DNA from 4 places in the Paenibacillus pseudetheri genome. Region 1 is predicted to be linked to each of the others. Evidence: riboswitches for the same ligand, from Rfam matches in the RefSeq annotation. Region 1 holds a riboswitch; each other region holds the start of a gene.

Evidence for each region. A riboswitch is a leader RNA that binds a small molecule or an ion and turns the genes downstream of it on or off. The one in region 1 is predicted to bind cyclic di-AMP.
Region 2: another riboswitch for cyclic di-AMP. It lies ahead of L1028_RS12825 (hypothetical protein); the one in region 1 lies ahead of L1028_RS28150 (alpha/beta fold hydrolase).
Region 3: another riboswitch for cyclic di-AMP. It lies ahead of L1028_RS26930 (TrkH family potassium uptake protein); the one in region 1 lies ahead of L1028_RS28150 (alpha/beta fold hydrolase).
Region 4: another riboswitch for cyclic di-AMP. It lies ahead of L1028_RS26335 (C40 family peptidase); the one in region 1 lies ahead of L1028_RS28150 (alpha/beta fold hydrolase).

What each region holds. Positions count from the first base shown of each region.
Region 1 covers NZ_CAKMAB010000054.1:6,537-11,488, forward strand. Annotated here, with positions in the region: gene L1028_RS28130 (beta-xylosidase family glycoside hydrolase) at 1-14, shown strand, start outside; partial or broken gene L1028_RS28135 (endo-1,4-beta-xylanase) at 120-1,078, shown strand; gene L1028_RS28140 (Nif3-like dinuclear metal center hexameric protein) at 1,187-1,981, shown strand; gene L1028_RS28145 (hypothetical protein) at 2,108-2,251, shown strand; cyclic di-AMP (ydaO/yuaA leader) riboswitch at 2,417-2,603, shown strand; gene L1028_RS28150 (alpha/beta fold hydrolase) at 2,710-3,519, shown strand; gene selD (selenide, water dikinase SelD) at 3,714-4,772, shown strand; gene mnmH (tRNA 2-selenouridine(34) synthase MnmH) at 4,830-4,952, shown strand, end outside.
Region 2 covers NZ_CAKMAB010000011.1:132,496-137,447, reverse strand. Annotated here, with positions in the region: gene L1028_RS12840 (response regulator transcription factor) at 1-20, shown strand, start outside; gene L1028_RS31290 (hypothetical protein) at 120-248, shown strand; gene L1028_RS12835 (hypothetical protein) at 373-825, opposite strand; gene L1028_RS12830 (hypothetical protein) at 865-1,374, opposite strand; gene L1028_RS12825 (hypothetical protein) at 1,391-1,903, opposite strand; cyclic di-AMP (ydaO/yuaA leader) riboswitch at 2,014-2,179, opposite strand; cyclic di-AMP (ydaO/yuaA leader) riboswitch at 2,600-2,789, shown strand; gene L1028_RS12820 (hypothetical protein) at 2,980-3,396, shown strand; gene kdpF (K(+)-transporting ATPase subunit F) at 3,523-3,600, shown strand; gene kdpA (potassium-transporting ATPase subunit KdpA) at 3,613-4,952, shown strand, end outside.
Region 3 covers NZ_CAKMAB010000046.1:35,565-40,516, forward strand. Annotated here, with positions in the region: gene L1028_RS26920 (LysR family transcriptional regulator) at 269-1,171, shown strand; gene L1028_RS26925 (potassium channel family protein) at 1,242-1,910, opposite strand; gene L1028_RS26930 (TrkH family potassium uptake protein) at 1,924-3,219, opposite strand; cyclic di-AMP (ydaO/yuaA leader) riboswitch at 3,354-3,534, opposite strand; gene L1028_RS26935 (CPBP family intramembrane glutamic endopeptidase) at 3,847-4,952, shown strand, end outside.
Region 4 covers NZ_CAKMAB010000044.1:23,564-28,515, forward strand. Annotated here, with positions in the region: gene L1028_RS26325 (M1 family metallopeptidase) at 1-826, shown strand, start outside; gene L1028_RS26330 (hypothetical protein) at 838-1,668, shown strand; cyclic di-AMP (ydaO/yuaA leader) riboswitch at 1,883-2,021, shown strand; gene L1028_RS26335 (C40 family peptidase) at 2,075-2,503, shown strand; cyclic di-AMP (ydaO/yuaA leader) riboswitch at 2,862-3,003, shown strand; gene L1028_RS26340 (C40 family peptidase) at 3,009-3,500, shown strand; gene L1028_RS26345 (ABC transporter ATP-binding protein) at 3,759-4,952, opposite strand, start outside.

The DNA.
Region 1 (4,952 bases):
ATTATCGTTCATAATGTTTCGAATACGGAATATAAATACGTTTGGTAGGAGGAAGATTGTTGAGACAAGCTAGTGATTTTATAGAGCCTGCACTAAAGAAGGTATTCGCAGAGGATTTTATGATTGGCGCAGCCGTTAACCCATTGACGATACAATCACAGGAACACTTACTCGCCTATCATTTCAATAGTATTACCGCTGAGAATGAGATGAAGTTTGAAAGTCTCCATCCACTTGAGGATATTTATAACTTTGGGGTGTCAGACCAGCTGGTTGCCTTCGCACGGGAACATCATATGGCGATGCGCGGACATACCCTAATCTGGCACAATCAGACTACGGACTGGCTGTTTGAGGATAAGGACGGAGGACCTGTAAGCAAAGAGATTCTGCTTACACGAGTTAAATCACATATTCAGACCGTTGTAGGACGCTATAAGGGAGAAATTTATGCTTGGGATGTTGTAAACGAGGTAATCGCTGATGAGGGAGAAGAACTTCTTCGCCAGTCGAAGTGGCTCGACATTGTGGGCCCAGACTTTATCACCAAAGCGTTTGAATTTGCGCATGAAGCCGATCCAAAGGCATTGTTGTTCTACAATGACTATAACGAATCCCATCCATTAAAGCGTGACAAAATCTATAAACTGGTGAAGTCGCTATTGGAACAAGGCGTGCCAATCCATGGCGTCGGATTGCAAGCACACTGGAATTTATACGATCCTAGTCTGGATGATATTCGTCAGCGATCGAAAAATATGCATCCTTAGGACTTCAGCTCCAATTGACTGAGCTGGATGTATCCATGTTCCGTTTCGATGACAGACGAATGGATTTAAAGGTAGCGCCTACTGATCTCCTCGAGCTGCAGGCAGATAGATACGAAGCGATGTTCACACTGCTGAGAGAATACCGCGACGTCATTAGTTCAGTCACGTTCTGGGGAGCCGCAGATGACTATACCTGGCTGGATGATTTCCCTGTTCGTGGTCGGAAGAACTGGCCGTTCCTATTCGATGAAGGGCATAAGCCGAAGCCAGCTTTCCACCGGATTATCGGCTCTGCCACGAAATCATAGAGCGTATTGTTCGCTTGAAAGTGAACTAAACCCGTCCTTATATCGATTAAGGGCGGGTTATTTTTACGTTGATAGATTAATAGAATAGATCTCAAAGGGAGGATTAAAGTGAGCGTGACAATTAGAACGATTCTGGAAGATTTAATGGGAACTATGGAACAGATAGATGAGACTGTGGATACTCTTAAGCCGGGGAATCCAGAAACGGTGATTACAGGGATGATTACGGCATTCTCTGCTACGCAATATGTTGTGGAACGAGCGGTTGCTATGAACGCCAATTTGTTGATCACACATGAAGGTGTGTTTTACAGTCATCATGAGACAAGCGAGTGGTTAGAGGGTGACCCTGTTTATCTCGCGAAACGGAGTTTAATCGAGCGTTCTGAACTGGCTATTTTTCGTTATCATGATTATTGGCATCGGCATCAACCGGATGGGATCATGGTGGGTTTGCTGCGAGAACTTGGGTGGTCAGCCTATGTGGATGAGCAGCAAGCAACTGCTTCAATCCTAACGATTCCTGCCATGACAGTAAGTGAAGCTGCCGAGTATATCAAAAGAAAGCTAAGCATCTCCTATGTACGTGTTGCTGGGGACCTATCCCAGACATGCAGACATGTGGGGATATTAGTAGGTTACAGAGGAGGTGGGACGATGGCTATTCCTCTTTTTAATCAGCACCATCTTGATTTGATTATTGCTGGCGAGGGACCGGAGTGGGAAACCCCGGAATATGTGAGGGATGCAGTGCATCAAGGTAGATCGAATGCGCTGATCATGTTAGGTCATGCGGAGAGTGAAGCCCCGGGGATGAAATATTTGGCTGAAGTTCTGGCAGAGAAATACCCGATGATTTCTACCTGTTTCATTGCAGAACAACCGATTTATCAGCTGGTATAATCCGTCGAAATCAAAGTCGAAGGCAAAAACAAGTGAAGCAAAGCGATCCTGATCTTATGAGAAGTGCGCTGTTCTTTTTTCCAAGCTGGGAGCTTGCATTGAAAAACGCCGATCTGTTAAAGCCATATGATTGAATATAGAAGCCGACTCGTTCAGGGATTGATCTCTGAAGGCCACTCGGTTTTCTTGAAATATAAGATTTATATGCTGCGCAACTATGAATATCCTTATATTTTTACGAGAACGGTTATCGTCTGTAAAGGACGATAACCGTTTCTTCTTAATAAACCGAGTAAACAAGAGCAAAAGAAAGAGAAAACGAAGTGTATGCTCAATATGAAATGAAAAGCATGGCTTTCAACATTATTTTGCCCACGGCTCAACTTTACAAGAAACCTTACACGGAGTATGATTCATCACATAACTGACAATTACATAAGAAGTCCGCTTAATTTCCGTTAAGGAAAGCGGGGGAACCAACAACTGGGAACCAGTGTAACAATCGGTACTAGTTATGGGGTGAATCCTGTTCCAGGTGCATAGTAATGCATCCATGCAGGTAGGGCAACTCTCACTGCCCGAATCCGACAGCTAACCTCGTAAGCGTATGGAGAGAGGATGAATGGCGTATTTGATGATGAATAGCCACAGAGAATCCCTCTGTGGTTTTTTGCTGCGTTCATAAGCACATATAGATGTAGAACCTATCTATGAAAGAGGTGTTAACTTTGCCTATTGCTAAACTGAATGGAACTTCGCTCTATTACGAAATCAATGGAACAGGGACTCCGGTTGTGTTTATCCATGGACATGGATTAACACATAGTATGTTCAAGCCGCAATTGGAATATTTTTCTGATAAATATAAAGTGATTCTGTGCGATTTACGGGGGAATGGCAAATCAGGTGAATTGCTGCAGGCTCCAAACGAAATTATTGAAACTCAATGCCTAGATATAATTATGTTATTGAATGATCTGGGCATTTGTGAGGCTGTTTTTGTTGGGAGTGCCTATGGCGGGCTCGTCGTTCAACATATTGCGAAACAATATCCTGAACGAGTAAAAGCGATTGTTGTCGCGGATAGCTTTTGTAGAAGTCAGGCGTCAACGATAATCGGTAAAATCCAGCTTCTGGCTGCATATTGTAGTTGGTTAATGTATTACGCCCCAAGTGAGCTTGTATTGCCTTCGATTCGTATGATGTATAGGGAACGCTGGAACCTGGCTTATAACGAGATTAGAAGAGGACTTCTCGATAAACGTCCACGGGAATTGTACCGGCAAAGGCTGGCTACGAGCCATGTGGATTACACTAGATGCTTAAAGTCTTTTAAGCGTCCGGCGTTATGTATTGTCGGTGACTTTAGTGAATTTGGAGTTAACTGTATGAAGGAAATGGTGTCTCAACTGCCACATGCTCAGTTAGTGATTATTCCTAACGCATTAGATCCTAGTAATCTGTGTCAGCCGGAGAAATTTAATGCTATACTTCAGCGGTTTTTGGAGAAACAGCAGGAGGCTCAGCAGATTAGTTAATTTTAGTGGAGGAAGCATTGGAGCTTGCATATTCTTATATGGACGGGTAGGGTTTAAGTGAGGGGCGTCTCATAGCCGGGGAGTATGAACTGGCTACGGGGCGTTCTTTTGTATATTTGTATTTTGTGCAATACTGTCTACTGATGTAAGATTAAAGGTATTCGACATTAACTATCTAAAGGAGCTGAGTCATGATGTCTCAAGCCGAAACTATAAAATTGACCTCATTATCTTCAAAAGGGGGCTGCGGCTGCAAAATCGGTCCCGCTGATCTCATGCAGGTTATTCGCAGTCTGCCACCAACCGTTCCTAACCCGGATCTACTTGTAGGTCTGGATACTAGTGATGACGCTGGGGTATATCGATTAAGTGATGATCTAGCGTTAGTGCAGACTGTTGATTTTTTCACGCCGATCGTGGACGACCCTTATTCCTTTGGGCAAATTGCAGCAGCTAATGCGTTAAGTGATATTTATGCTATGGGCGGTAAGCCGCTTACGGTGCTTAATATTGTGGCCTTCCCTATTTCTGTTCTGGACAAAAGCATTCTCGGTGACATTTTGCGCGGTGCAGCAGATAAAGTGCAGGAAGCAGGAGCAACGCTTGTGGGCGGACATTCCATCGACGATAAAGAGCCTAAATTTGGATTGGCTGTTACAGGCCTTGTGCATCCGGACAAAGTAAGAACGAATGCAGGTGCGCAGGTAGGAGACAAACTGATTCTAACGAAGCCTATCGGTGTAGGTATCTTAACAACATCCATTAAAAAGGATCAGCTATCCCCTGAAGAAACTGTGCGCCTTACGACAGTCATGTCTACACTGAATAAAAAAGCGGCTGAAATCATGGAGCCCTATGATGTACATGCTTGTACAGATGTTACCGGATTTGGACTGCTGGGACACGCCTCGGAAATGGCAAAAGGGAGCAATCACGGATTGATTATTCGTCAAGGGGATGTACCGATGCTGCCAAGAGTAAGAGAGCTCGCGGAGCAGGGCTTTGTTCCAGGCGGCACTAAGAATAACTTTGCCCATTTGGAGGGCAGTATTCTTTATCCGGAAGAAATGGACCAACTAAGCCGCTATATTCTGTGTGATGCTGTGACTTCCGGAGGATTGCTGATCTCTGTTGCCCCTGAACAAAGTGAGGATTTGCTGAAAGAGTTAGTAGATGCAGGTGTAGAAGCGGCATTGATCGGAGAAGTAACGGAAGAACATCCGGGTCAGATTGCAGTTATAGCTGTGCAATAACGCTGGAGTTCAGCTTAGAGGCGACCTAAGAAGTTAGCCACCAGAGGAGAGAGCGCATTGTTTCAGGATATTACACTGGAAGAACTAAGAGTGTTAAAGAATAAGAAGCAGATTACCGTTATCGACGTTCGATCTCCTTCAGAATATAAAGATTCGACATTGCCGGAGAGCCTGAATATT
Region 2 (4,952 bases), on a different contig from region 1:
ATCCGTTCGGTTATGGATAGGAGGGCCATTCTCATCCTGTTGTATAAACTTACCTTATAATAAGATTGAAGCCCTCTGCAGCACGCCATGGATGCTATGCTCGGAGCTGCCTTCTATCAATGAGGTTGGACGGAATCTATTTGCCGCTTGCCAAGCTGCTGCTGATGATGGCCGTTTTCTTCGGCGTGGGTATCAATTTAGTAGTGATTTCAGTTCTGGTTGTAGGAGAGAGGATGACTTTGCAGTAACTCATTTGCCCGAGTGCAGAAAGTACTTCGGTTGCGCTAGGTCAAATCGCATGGAGCTAAAAGGAGATCACAGCGGCGATGATTACGACATTATAGCAGCAAACTGGCTTTTTCCTTTAGGAGATTATACAACGGATAGATTACCACTAGGCAGCAAATCCTCTTGAGCTGTCAGTTGCTCCCGCACATGCCTAAGCTGCGCTTTTAGCACAGGAACACTCTTTTGCAGGATGATGCTTATTTGAGGTAAAGATAGCTTTAGGCCATACCACATCGTTTTTACAAGCTGCTCCTCCCAAGGCAATGCCTTGGCAGACAGGAGAGACCGGCGTGCGTAATAATCGGCGCATTGTCGGATACAAGAGCGGTAAGCTTCTATAGAGAATAGCTGGCTGTCGAAGCTTTTTTGACGGAATATTTTATGAAGCTCTTTAAAAGTGCGGATAGTTACCTTCTCGGCTTCTGTTGATTGTTGTAACAACATGGAACTGAGCTTATAGATATCATTCGTATACTTTTGAACACACTCTGCAAATATAGTTCTTCGGGGTGATCCGGCAGGTAAGGGGTCAGGCATGATAAACACGATCCTTTCAGAATGAGTTATGGGATAAACCTATAATATTGAAAAGTAAGAAATGGATTTGTTGATAAGCTCGGCAGTATCAGGTTCCGGATAGCTATGTTTTTGAAGTGCAACACTGGATGGTTTATAATATAGCCGCCCTCCCCTGGAATCTCTCCCACCGGCGACAGCTCTGTACAGGCGACCTTGCTCAATATGACCTGCTAAGGATTTACCCTGCAGCTTGGCTTTTAAATCCTGTAAAGCACCTTGCACTAGCTCAAACTGAGTCTGATCCCATTCTGAACCATGGGTACGCACTTTATCTATTGCTTCCTCAAGCCGGCAATGGTAAATCATTCTGAGAAAAGAACTCCATTTAATAAGGTCGAAAGTTTTGGTATTGGCAGAGATAAGACATGCCCCCCAGCTGCTGCCTCCTCTACAGGTAAGTTTCAGGATGCCATAACGGCTGCCTTGATCAGCCTCCATTCCATAGTGAATAGGCTCAGGTGAATCAAAGACGAATACTTCTATGCGAGATAGTCTTCGCTGGTCCATGACAGGGTTCTCCTCCTTAGGTTTCCAAAAGCTTAAGGTCTACATGGTGAATGACGTTAGCCTTCTCTATACAGGCGAGCATTTCAGCTTCATTCTCACAGACTGCGGCATGCTCCAGCCATAGTCGGAATTTCTGTTTGCGTATAACGGATAAATGTAAGGGAAAGGTGTTGCGGGATCTCATCACGTACCAACCGACAGCAACATCTTTCCAAGGTTCCTTAAAAGCGGTGAGCCACGGAAAACGTTGGTGTGCAGACCAATCCTGCAACTGCTGCTTTTCTCGGATATTTTTATATATTTCGTATATTATTCTTCGGTCCATACAGTGTTCACAGGTAGATGGGCTGCCGAAATGGCGCAGTGATTCAATCTGGTTCTGACCAAATGCGTAGCCGACAATCGTTCTGTGATGATCCTCTTCGAACCATAACGCTCCAAAGCAAACATAATTTAGACTTATCGGCTCAAGCAGCCCTTGCTGAGCTCCCCAATAATAGTGCTTCATTCCTTTCACCCCGTCCAGCATGCTATCACCCTATAGATTCAGGTAACGCAAAAACCGCAGCAAGAGGAGGACCTCTGCTGCGGTTTTGGAATACAGGTATACACACCTGTACCAAAGCGTGGCGGATCAAGGGTCTCTCTCTTTACGCTTACGAGGTTAGCTGTCGGATTCGGACGGTGAGAGTCGCCCTACCTATGTGAGACTTGAACAGTCTCCTTCGGATTCACCCCAAGTAGGCCATGTGGCCTGATGGTTCCCCCGTTCCCTGCAAATGCAGGAACTCAGCGTTGAATGTATTTCGTGAAATAGATTCAACCCGAATCATACTCTTTTCAAGGTGTTTCTGTAAAAACAGAAAGTGTTCTTTTGAGCGCAATTTAAACCATATCCTGCCGACTACGACGAAAAAGGGAACTAAATAGGTATTTATTGCGAGTTATCGAGCCTCTTCCTCGCTTAATCTCAGTTTCTCATTTTCTTACCTATAAAGGCGATTTTTGGAGATCTCTCCAAATGTGGTGAATAAAATCACATAGAATGACCGCTTTTCGCTAATTGAATCAAATTCGAGTAAACAGGAGATATAGAGAGATTGGATATCAAGTAAGCGCTATCCGATGCGAAAATAGTTTTTAATTTGCATTATTTTGGCATCAATCAGGTTTTACAATACTTCCTGCATAAGGGTATGATTACTCCTGTTTCAACAACAATCGAATATTTGATCCGCTTAATTTCCGATAAGGAAAGCGGGGGAACCAACAATCGGCAGACGATGTGAGAGTCGGAAGCCGGTTATGGGGTGAATCCTGTAGAGGGTGCGAGTGAGCTCGCATCCACACAGGTAGGGCGACTCTCACCGCCCGAATCCGACAGCTAACCTCGTAAGCGTATGGAGAGAGGATGAGTGCAATGTGACCGCTAGCGAGCCACAGAGGAGATCCTTTGTGGCTTTTTGCTGTGCTTTTTATTAGCAAAGCATATATGGAGACCCTCACGGAGAGGTCGTTAAATTCATCATTAGCGGTAGCTTTTCTTAAATGATCAGGGTGAACACTTTCTGATCTTACAAGTAAAGCATTTGAGGAGAATAAGAGATGACGGATCAGAATGAATATGTGCTTGTATGTGCGCCAACGAAGGCAGGAGAACATTTCATTAAACTACTGAAATTCAGAGGTATTAAGATGGCGGGATTGACCAACAATGTGGCTGAGAAAACCTTACTCGAGGAGATGGGTGTTGAGCAGGTCATTCTAGTAGATACCCGCCATCAGAACACTTGGTTTCGCCCACCGTTCCCGGTAGGCAGGGTATATCTATTCGAGAGCAGCTTTACGTTATGCTGCCGCTACATTCAAATGTGCCGCACCTGGACGACACAGCCGATTTTTGTAATCACAAGCTCAATAAATCCTAGATTGGTCTATAAAAGACTTGGCGCGAGTTATGTAATCTATTCCCACAGTGGTGATGCGGATTTTCTAGTAGATAAATCACCTCAACAAGGATAAAAGAAGGAGTGCGGGAGATATGATGGATCTGTATATGGTGGCTTCATTAGCTGTAATTTACGGGTTGTTTTATGGATTTATGCGCTGGTGCGCAGGTGTAGTTGAGGATACAGGGAGGGATAAGCTGTGATTCTAGTAATCGCTGTTACCCTACTGCTGTTTCTATATCTAGTTTACGCATTGATTCATCCGGAGAAATTTTAAGGAGGGGCATTCATGGGCATTTTGCAAATAGTTGCTGTAATCGTAATTCTTATCTTGCTGGTTAAGCCGATGGGCACGTATTTATATCATGTATTTTCTAATGAACCGAACCGTACGGATCGATGGTTTGGAGGCATGGAAAAAGGAATTTATAAGCTGATCGGCCTGAAAAAACGTGACGGAATGTCATGGAAGAAGTATGCGCTCAGCTTTGTGTTAACAAATATCGTATTGGTTACTTTCAGTTATATTGTTCTTAGATTGCAGCGGGGATTGCCGTTAAACCCAAATGGAATTACGGATATGGAACAGACGCTTTCATTCAATACAGTGATCAGCTTTATGACCAATACGAACCTGCAGCATTATAGCGGGGAGACGGGGCTTTCGTATTTTTCACAAATGGCTGTCATCACGATGATGATGTTCACATCTGCAGCGAGCGGATTTTCTGTTGCGGTTGCCTTTGTCAGAGGAATCACGGGACGGAAATCAGTCGGGAACTTCTTCGAGGATTTCGTCAAAGCACATATTCGTGTGTTCATTCCCCTAGCTTTGTTAGTTTCATTGGTGCTGGTAGGACTGCATGTGCCACAAACGCTCAAGCCATCACTTGAAGTCACTACACTAGAGGGCCAAACACAACAAATTGCTATCGGTCCAGTAGCTTCTTTGGAATCGATCAAACATCTGGGCACGAATGGTGGCGGCTTCTTCGGGGCCAATTCATCCCATCCTTTTGAGAACCCTAATCCACTTACGAACGTTCTGGAGATTCTTTCTATGTGGATGCTGCCAGCTTCGCTCCCTTATATGTACGGATTGTTTGCCAAGAACAAACGTCAGGGCTGGGTAATTTTTACCGCAATGATGACCTTGTTTGTTCTGCTATTAAGCCTAAACTTCTATGCTGAATCAAAGGGTAATCCGGCGATCAATGCACTAGGAATCGAATCTTCACAAGGTAGCATGGAAGGTAAAGAGGTACGCTTCGGCATACCGCAGTCTTCCTTGTTTACTTCGGTAACAACCGCAGCTACGACAGGTAGTGTTAACAATATGCATGATACGCTGACACCGCTGGGGGGGATTACGCCTCTAGCGCTGATGATGCTCAATAATGTCTTCGGTGGGAAAGGTGTCGGACTAATTAATATGCTGATGTATGCCATCATGGGGGTCTTCCTATGTGGATTGATGGTTGGTAGAACACCGGAGTTTCTCGGAAGGAAGATAGAGGCCAAGGAGATGAAGCTGATTGCCATTGCGATCCTTGTTCATCCTTTCATTATCCTTGTGCCAACCGCAGCTGCGTTCCTGACCGATTTGGGCCAAGGGGCAATTACGAACAC
Region 3 (4,952 bases), on a different contig from region 1:
GGACTTTGTTTTCTTTTTCACAAAATGTGAATATCTTGTGTCACTTTTCATGTTACTCCTTTTTCCCTTATAAGGGAATTGCAATCTAATTATTAAACGTTATACAATAAACGCATAAGAATAGATTTTATATGATAATAATTCTCATTTAGAGAAACAACATTTTCCGACAAAACTTTTATTCCCTTATGGGGCATGAAGTATTGTCTTCATGGCTATGAATTTCGTCACTGCTGTTTATAGATTGCACTACGAGAGGAACATAAATATGTTTGACGATTTAGATATTTTTGCAGCGGTTGTGGAGCACTCCAGCTTGAATCGGGCCTCCCGCCAGCTCAATCTGTCCCAACCTGCCCTATCTCGTAAGATCTCCAAGCTGGAAGAACGGCTGGGTGTCGCGCTATTTAATCGTTATGGCAAGCGTCTGGAGTTAACCGAGGTTGGGCGTCTTACTTATTCCTACGCACTTGAACAACGGCAGCAGCGCTCTAAATTTCTGGAGGCTTTGTCTAAATACAAAGAAGGCGAGCCAAAGCTCGTCACCTTAGGGGCGTCACTTACCTCACTCCAGACCACTCTGCCTCCACTAGTTAACGCATATATGGAGAAATACCCAACTGCGGAGCTGAAGCTAATCACAGGCCGAACACATGAAATTGTCTCCTCTGTCAGTGAAGGAAAGTCAGATATTGGTCTGATCGCTTCCTCTATTCAAGAACCTGGACTGCGCTGTATTTCTCTGTTTGAGGATCAACTTCGACTGGTTGTTTCTGAGCATCATCCTCTGAATCAATCTACCAAGCTAACCATGGATGATCTCTCCCGACTGCCTATGATCCTCTTCTCCAAAGGCACCTGGTACCGCCGTCTAACGGACGATCTGTTCCAGCGCTGTGGAATTGATCCAGACGTCCGTATGGAGATTGACTCCTTCGAAGCCATCGTGCGGCTTCTGCCGACAGTCAATGTAGCAGCGTTACTGCCCAAGTCTTATCTACGTCCACAGTTGTTAAACGGTGGCGGGCTGGTCTCTCTGCATATTAAGGAGCTGGAGCAGACTCAGCGAACTACCTGTCTAATATACCGTGACGATGGAAGCCTGAGCACAGCGGCTCGAAGCCTCGTGCAGGTTACAGAAGAGATGTTTCTGACGGAACGAGAGAAGTAATAGCTGCCTCTTTCGTCTACCTAAATTTAAAAAGCCCTCCGTGCCCTATAAGGACGGAGGGTTTAACTATTTAATCTTTGTTTACAACTTCATCCTCAAATCGATCAATGCTTTCATTAGAACCAATGAGTACCATAACGTCGCCCTCACTCAAATGATCATGTGCCGTCGGAGCCACTATAATTCCACTTTCCCGGTTCAGGGCAACAATACTGCAGCCATATTTCGCTCTTGTATTTAAATCTGACAAGCTTTTCCCGTTCATGCAAGACGGAACGGTTAGCTCGACGATTTTATAATCCTTGGACAGCTCAATATAGTCCAGCAAATTGGGTGTCACGAGCTGATGTGCTACACGAATGCCCATATCCCGCTCTGGGAAAATAACCCGGTCCACGCCCAGCCTGGACAACGCACGACCATGAAGGATCGAGATCGCCTTGGCTACTACTTGCTTGACTCCAATCTCTTTTAACAAAATCGCCGCCAGAATACTTCGTTCCATATTGTCGCCGATCGCTATAATCCCACAATCGAAGTTCCGCACGCCAAGCGAACGCATAATCCCCTCATCTGTAGCATCAGCCACTACCGCATGCGTCAGGTGATCACTCATTTCCTCTACGCGCTCCTCATGGTGATCAATGCCGAGTACCTCGTAGCCCATTTCCATCAGCTCAAGTGCAAGGCTTGAGCCAAAGCGGCCTAAACCGATTACTACAAATTGCTGTGCTTTCATTTCGGATTAACTCCTATCCAATAATTATTTTACCTTCTGGGTGCTTATACAATGGTTTACCCTGTTTTGGTCCTAGCGCATACACTAATGTTAATGGACCTAGGCGACCCGCAAACATCGTCAGACAAATCAGAATCTTGCCGATAACAGACAGTTCAGGTGTAAGCCCCATACTTAGTCCCACCGTAGCAAAGGCTGAGGTCGTCTCAAATAATATTGCTAAGAAATTACTATCCTCTGTTGTGGACAGTAGCATTGATACAGAAAGGACCAATAGTAAAGCCAGTAAAGTTAACGTCAACGCTTTATAGATACGCTCCTGCGCCAATCGATAACGGAACAGCACAACATCTTCACGCCCGCGCAGCATCGCGATTACTGCACCAATCATAATGGTAAAGGTCGTAGTCTTGACCCCGCCACCCGTTGAGCCCGGTGATGCACCAATAAACATAAGAATAACCATAAAGAACTGTGAGGCTTGCCGCAGTCCGGCAATATCCACCGTGTTGGCGCCAGCGGTTCGGGGCGATACGGACTGAAAGAATGCCGATAATATTTTGCCGCCGAAATTTAAATTCCCCAGTGTGCGCTGATTCGTAAATTCAAATATAAAAATAACCAAAGCGCCGATAAGAATAAGCCCTGCAGTGGTGGAGAGTACAACTTTGCTATGCAAAGATAATTTACGTTTGACACGAAACTCCACCAGATCCGACATGACAATAAAACCAATACCGCCAGAGACAATCAGAAACATCACCACGATGTTCACAAGCGGGTCATATACATAATCGGTTAAACTCCGGAAATCCCCGAAAATATCAAATCCAGCATTATTAAACATAGACACCGCATGAAATATTCCAAAATAAACGGCCTTTCCCAGTGGCATATCAAACGCCCAGCGTATGGACAGAAGCACCGCTGCACAGCCTTCGATGACCAAGGAATAAATAAGTACTCTCCGGATCAGTCGAACAATCCCCTCCATAGAGCCTTGGTTCATTGCTTCCTGAAGGATCAGTCTGTCCCGCAAGGAAATTTTACGTTTCATCATCATGGCAAATAAGGTCGCCATTGTCATAAACCCTAAGCCGCCCACCTGGATAAGCACCATAATTACGGTTTTCCCAAAAATGGTGAATGTCGTCCCGGTGTCCAGCACCACAAGTCCTGTCACACATGTGGCCGATGTTGCAGTAAACAACGCATCAATAAAACTCACAGCATTCCCGCTGGTACTCGAAATGGGAAGCATAAGCAGCAAGGCTCCAATCAGAATGATCGATGCAAAACCAAGCACCATAATCTGAGGCGGAGAGAGCTTCAGGAACTTTGATTCAGAAACCCTGCGAAACTGTGAAGCCACTACGCTCACCCTCTTATCTAAATTTAAAGAATTCCAACAAAAAAAGCACTGGAAAACCAATGCTACCCTTGGTTCCTGCAGTAAATTAGCCTACGAGGTTAGCTGACGGATTCGGACTGTGCAGGCTGCCCTATTCGTTCTAGAACGAAATTCACCCCTGATGAATAAAGACACCGCCTATGGCGTATACTCATCTTTTCATTACTTCTTGTGGTTCCCCCGTTTTCACCTGAAATTCGGCTATATACAATTGCATACAAATTATATATGTTATTTCGAAAAATCACAAAGACACTATTAATGGTGATTCATATGAAAAATGCGGTTTGGAGAGGATGTACCACTAAGAGTGCCTTTTCTCATCACTTTTCCGTGTTTTCCCTGCAATTGCATCGATTTTCATGAAAAATGAAGAAAAGATCACCTTAAATTCATGGTATATATTCAGTCACCTATTCTATAATATCTCTATTACCCATAAAAAGAATGTACGATTTTTTGTAACTATCATGGCACTAATACTATAATGGAACATAACATTGTCAATTTACAAGGAGGCGTTACATGAATCCCGTTGGCCAGCCCTTACAGCAACGTGCCCTCTCCAAGAGGCTCATCATCTCGGGCATTATCGGTCTTATTCTATTTATTATGTTTCAGATCGCCCCCTCGGTGCTAAATAGCCCTGCCGGGGAAGATACTACCGTTATCAGCAAGGCGGAAGCCCGCGACAAAGCGATATCATTCGCAGAACAAAAGCTAAACTATACCAAAGCACCAAATGATCAGTGGAATGTACTGTACGAAACGGACTCTTCCTTTTATGGATATATGTCCCGCGAGAAGCTTTTGGAGGACTATACAAAGAAGAAATTGGATCAACGATATCCTTTTGACATTTTCCGTGTAACACTTCGTCCTTCAGCGGAACAAGAGCCACTGATCTCCATTGACCTCAATATGTACACTGGCGCAGTTGTCGCCTTCACACAAGGTGCAGAAGGATCGGGTGCCGGATTACCAAGCAATGTATCCACCAGTGCAAAAGAAGAGGACAAGGGTACTACCTTATCACTTGCACAAAAAGAAAATCTTGCCCGTCCCTGGCTTCAGGAATGGGATGTGAATCCTGCCAAGCTGCAAATTGAATCGAATACGGGAAACTATGGGCTTGTGTATACAGATCGTTCCGTTCAGATCGGCGAATCCTTACTACACTATTATTTAAATTTCACTGGCGAACAGGTATCCAGCTTTAAAGCAGGATTCACTGCTCCAGCCTGGCATACCTCCTATGTGAAGGACCAGACCTCTCTCGCGGAAAAGCTTACATTATTCGGCTACGGTCTGCCTACCTTAGCTTTAGGAATTCTGGCACTCATCTACAGCATACTTAGAAGAGAATATACCTCCTTTAAGCGTGGAATATTCCTAAGCTCAGCTTATTTTGTAATCATGATGATCAGCACCTATAATATGCTCCCTGAATCCACAGGCGAAGGACTCGAGGCTCAGATCACTTCCGTCATTATGTTCATCATTTATGCCTTATATAGCCTCCTAATGTCCTCCCTGCTCTATTTTTCTTTAGTTGGAGGGGACGGCCTTTGGAAAAAAGAAGAGGGGATGAACCCATGGCCACGTGCTAAAGAACCTGGCTATGGAAAATA
Region 4 (4,952 bases), on a different contig from region 1:
CTCTTCTCCTGACACCTCACTTGAAAGAACCGTCGTTCATGAAATTGGCCATCAATACTTCTACGGTATGGTAGCCAGCAATGAATTCGAGGAGGCCTGGCTAGACGAAAGCTTCACTTCTTATGCTGAAGACAGACTCATGGAGCAAGAATATGGCATCAAAACGAATCTCCCACTTCAGTCCAGCTTGGTGACCAAATCAGAGCCGCTAAATTTAGAGACATGGAAATATGCCGGGGCAGAATCCTATAGCCGAAATGTGTATATTCGCGGAAAGCTAGTACTCAAGGATATTGAACGCCAAGTAGGCACTAAAGCAATGAATAGCATCATGTCCACTTACGCACGTAAATTCCGTTTCCAGCACCCCACTACGTCTGATTTTCAAAAAGTCGTTGAGAAGGTAACCAAAAAATCGTGGCAGCCTTATTTCGAAGATTATATTTATGGTGGTGGTGCTCCTGATTTTTCAGTAGATACGATTACGATGAAAAAGAATGGCAACAGCGATGCTCAGAGCTACGAATCCATAGTGAAGATTACAAACAAAGGAAGCCATTACGTTGACGTTCCCATTAAATTCACATTCGCCGATGGCTCTGCTACAGAGCGGGTTTGGAGCGGTGAAGGAACAGAGGCTACATTCCAATTGTTAAGCGATAAGCTTCTTCTCTCTGCTGAGGTTGATCCTGAGCATACCGTTCTTTTAGAAAACAAACATCTTAATAACTTCAGACTGGCGGAAATAGAGCCTAAAACGCTCTCCCGCTGGACATTAAGTGTAACTAAACTAGTTGAAACCGTGCTCGGAACTCTTGTCTGGTGAGGTGAATGATTGTGAGAACATCGATAACCCGCGGCTGGCAAAGCATGAAGGAGCAATTTTATATTCTGATTCTGCTCTTCATCTACCGACTGCTCTGGGGCTACTTTATGTACGGCTTCATCCGGTCTGCTATCGTTCCAATTCTACTGCGCTATCCAGATAAAGACGCTGGAGGCAGCGGTATGGGCAGACTACTCTATTATGTCGAAGGCCAGTTCAGCTTGGACACAGATCCTACGATACGTACTTGGTTATGGATGTTCCTAGGGCTTGTTGTCTTACGACTGCTACTCTCCCCCTTCATAAGAGCAGGATTACTGCATGAACTCCATCAGGAGCGAAAAGGAGAGCGTGGCCTGTTCTTTTTTCCCGGTATGAAGCTTTATGGCTTTCCAGTGTTTATCTTCAGTCTAATCGAATGGGTGCTGGGTCTACTTCCGTTATACTGGCTTGCTCCAAAAATGTACGGGCTATTCTTATCCTCCTTTCTGAACTACTCTTTGTTACTTCATCTAGTTCCATACGTATTGGCATGGCTTATATACATCTTTATCGTGCGCCTGTTCCTTCTATATATGCAGTTTGGTTATACCAGCGGCACGGGGATGTTCTCCTCCTTATTCATTTGCTTGAAGTCGCTGATTCCAGCAATAGGCATTTCAATCATACTTGGTGCAGCAGGCCTGGTCCTTTTGCTAGTGTGCGGAGTAACGGGTATCTACTGTCCTGGCCTACCAGCACTTCTTATTCGTCAACTTTCATCACTGCCCTCAACACTCTTCAAAATGTGGGGAATTTCAGCTCAATATCATCTATGGCGCAGTAAAGCATTTCCACAATAATTTGAAGCATTACAGAACATAATATAAGAGTCCCGGTTCCTGAATCAGGAGCTGGGACTCTTTCGCGTTATAGACAAATTATGAGGATTTGCAAAATCGTAAAGACTTTGTTACAATAAATCCTGTTCCATTGGTAACAAGTTTGTAATCATTTGAAACGATTTCTACATAACTTCATGTATTTGTCGTAGTCTTGTCGATAAGTCACTGTCTGGTGCATAAAACGCCGAATTCCTTGCACCGGGAAGTGGGGGAACCATATTTTGGGTGAATTGATCTCGCTTTGCAGTGATCATAGGGGAACCTTCTACCGAATCCTTAAGCTAACCTCACAGGCATTGGAAGGGGTACAAATTTTTTGAAGAACTTAAGAAAAGCATGCGTCGCTGCGGCGCTAGGACTTGTGATGGCGTTCTCTATTGGTGGAGGAAGTGCCTTTGCAGACTCTAAGATGGACAGTGTTATTTCAAAGACTGTTGGAGTTGCCTATAAAACCGGAGGCACTAGCACTGCCGGGTTTGACTGTTCTGGATTCACTACGTATGTATACAAGAAGGTGGGTCTTTCTTTGCCCCGTACTTCAAAAGCTCAATATAATGTCGGAACTCCTGTTGCCAAAAGCAAATTGCGTTCAGGTGACCTGGTTTTCTTTAACACATTGGGCAACGGCGTATCCCATGTCGGCATTTATGTTGGAAACGGAAAATTCGCACAATCATCATCTTCATATGGCGTGACCATCACTTCACTTAGCCAGTCCTACTGGGCCAATCGCTACGTTGGTGCTAAAAGAGTAATGAGTACTTCCTCATATCAAGCTGTAGCCTACGATTAATACTTCCCCACAACTATAACCTCACAATTACATTATATAGACCTGGGTTTGATTATTGACTTAATCGAATCCAGGTTTTCTCTTGCCTTACTATATTCTTTACACCACTAGAACGGACTTTAAACACTTTTATTTGATAAAAATTTCAATAAATACAAAAATTAGTTTAATATTATCGCTTACATATGCATTTTGTCTTTAAAAAAACGAATTTTTTTGCATGATTATGTTAAAAACGATTGCCAAGCGGCACTCTGTTTGTTACAATAACTGCAGTAAGATTTTAGTAACATTTTTGTAATCATTAAGTTGTTATTTACAAAGGTTTTGTCATGTATTGATTACAAGCTATCCTAATCAACAGTATCAGCCGAGTTTCCTAACTATTAGGAAAACGGGGGAACCAACTTTGGGTGAATTGACCTCCATTTTTAGAGGGGTCATAGGGGACCTTCAACCGAACCCTTAAGCTAACCTCGTAGGCATCCGGAAGGGGTATAAACTTTTGAAGAAGAAGCTAGCAGCAGCAGTACTTAGCTTTTCCATTATTTTCACCATCGGAGCAGGAAGCGCTTCCGCAGATTCCAAAATGGATAAAGTGATCGACAAGACCATCGGAACTAAGTATGTATCCGGCGGCATCTCCACAAATGGATTTGATTGCTCCGGATTTACAATGTATGTGTTTGATAAAATTGGTATCAACCTACCACACCAATCAGGTTCCCAGTATCAAATGGGTACTGCTATCTCCCAGGATGATTTAAGATCTGGAGATCTTGTATTCTTTAATACAAGTGGTAAGGGTGTCTCCCATGTCGGTATTTATGTCGGTGAAGGCAAGTTTGCACATGCATCTTCCTCACGCGGTGTAACGATTAGCTCCCTGAGTGATAGCTACTACGTGAAACGCTACATCGGTGCTAAACGGATTATGAGCACGGATGCTTATCATTCTGTTGCTTCTGAGACAGAAGATAATGATGATGTTCAATAAGTAAATCGTACATAGGCTCTTTTCCAAGATGTTGATTCTTGGGGAAGAGCTTGTTTTTTTGTCTTATTTAATATTTACCCCTCTCAGAATTTGTAAAACATGTTTCTTTTCATGACCTATGCAGTTAAAAATAAAATTATACGATTATTTTGGCCATCGCATTATTTAATGCTTCTTGGGGTTACACATAAACATCATAATTACCAGGTGGTACCTACGAAAATGCATAACCTAAGTCTTTAAAGGATTCAGACAAACTTAACCCAGCGTGTGATCCTGCATATCACGTTTCATCCCGAATTGTCTTTCATATAGTTCTTTATATACTCCATCCCTCCCTAACAGGTGTTCCTTATCACCTTCTTCAGCAATCCGTCCGTCATTTACAACGATAATATGGGATGCGTTATTAATCGTTGAAAGGCGATGTGCAATAACTATACTTGTCTTATTCATCAATAAATAATCCATTGCCTTCCGAATATAGTACTCTGATACCGCATCAAGAGATGAGGTTGCCTCATCCATTATTATAATTGGTGGATTCTTCAGCAGAACCCGAGCTATAGAAATCCTCTGCTTTTCCCCTCCAGACAATTTAACTCCACGATTTCCAACTACTGTATCATATCCATTAGGGAGATTTATAATGAACTCATGAATATAAGCTGCTTTACAAGCATTTATCATCTCTTCTTTCGGAGCACTGTAATTAGCATACTGTAGATTTTCCTTTATGGTTCCATTAAAAAGATAAGTCTCTTGAGTAACAAGACCGATTTGAGAGCGTAACGATTGCAAAGTCAGCAGACGGATATCGATACCTCCGATGGTTATGCTCCCAGAATCAATATCATACAAACGTAAGATTAAGTTAGTAATCGTCGTTTTGCCCGATCCGCTAGCACCGACTAGTGCAGTCATCTTTCCGGCGCTTGCAATGAAAGAAATATTTTGCAGTGTCGGATTTCCATTTTGATAGGAAAAGGTAACATTCTGAAATTTTATGTCTTTAATGACATTATTCTCAATGGCAACTGCATGTGGATGATCGTTAATCTGGAGCTCCATATCGAAGTACTCAAAAATACGTTCGAACAGAGCTAAGGATCTTTTTATATCGATATACAGACTAGTCAATTGATTAACCGGACCATAAAGTCTTCCCAGTAATGTTACGAAGGCGATAATAGCTCCGATAGTTATCTCTCCTTGAATAAACAAATATCCACCATACAAATAAATAAGCATCGGGCCAATACTTGTAAAAGTAGTCATGACCATTATGAACCAACGCCCAGCCGTCGACTCCCTAATTTGTAAACGTGCCGATTCAGCGTTAACCGCTTTAAAACCTTCGTATTCCTTCTCTTCTCTGGTAAATAATTTCATCAAAATATAACCGCTGAAGCTCAGTGTTTCCTGGATAATTTGATTTTCCTCTGACATCTT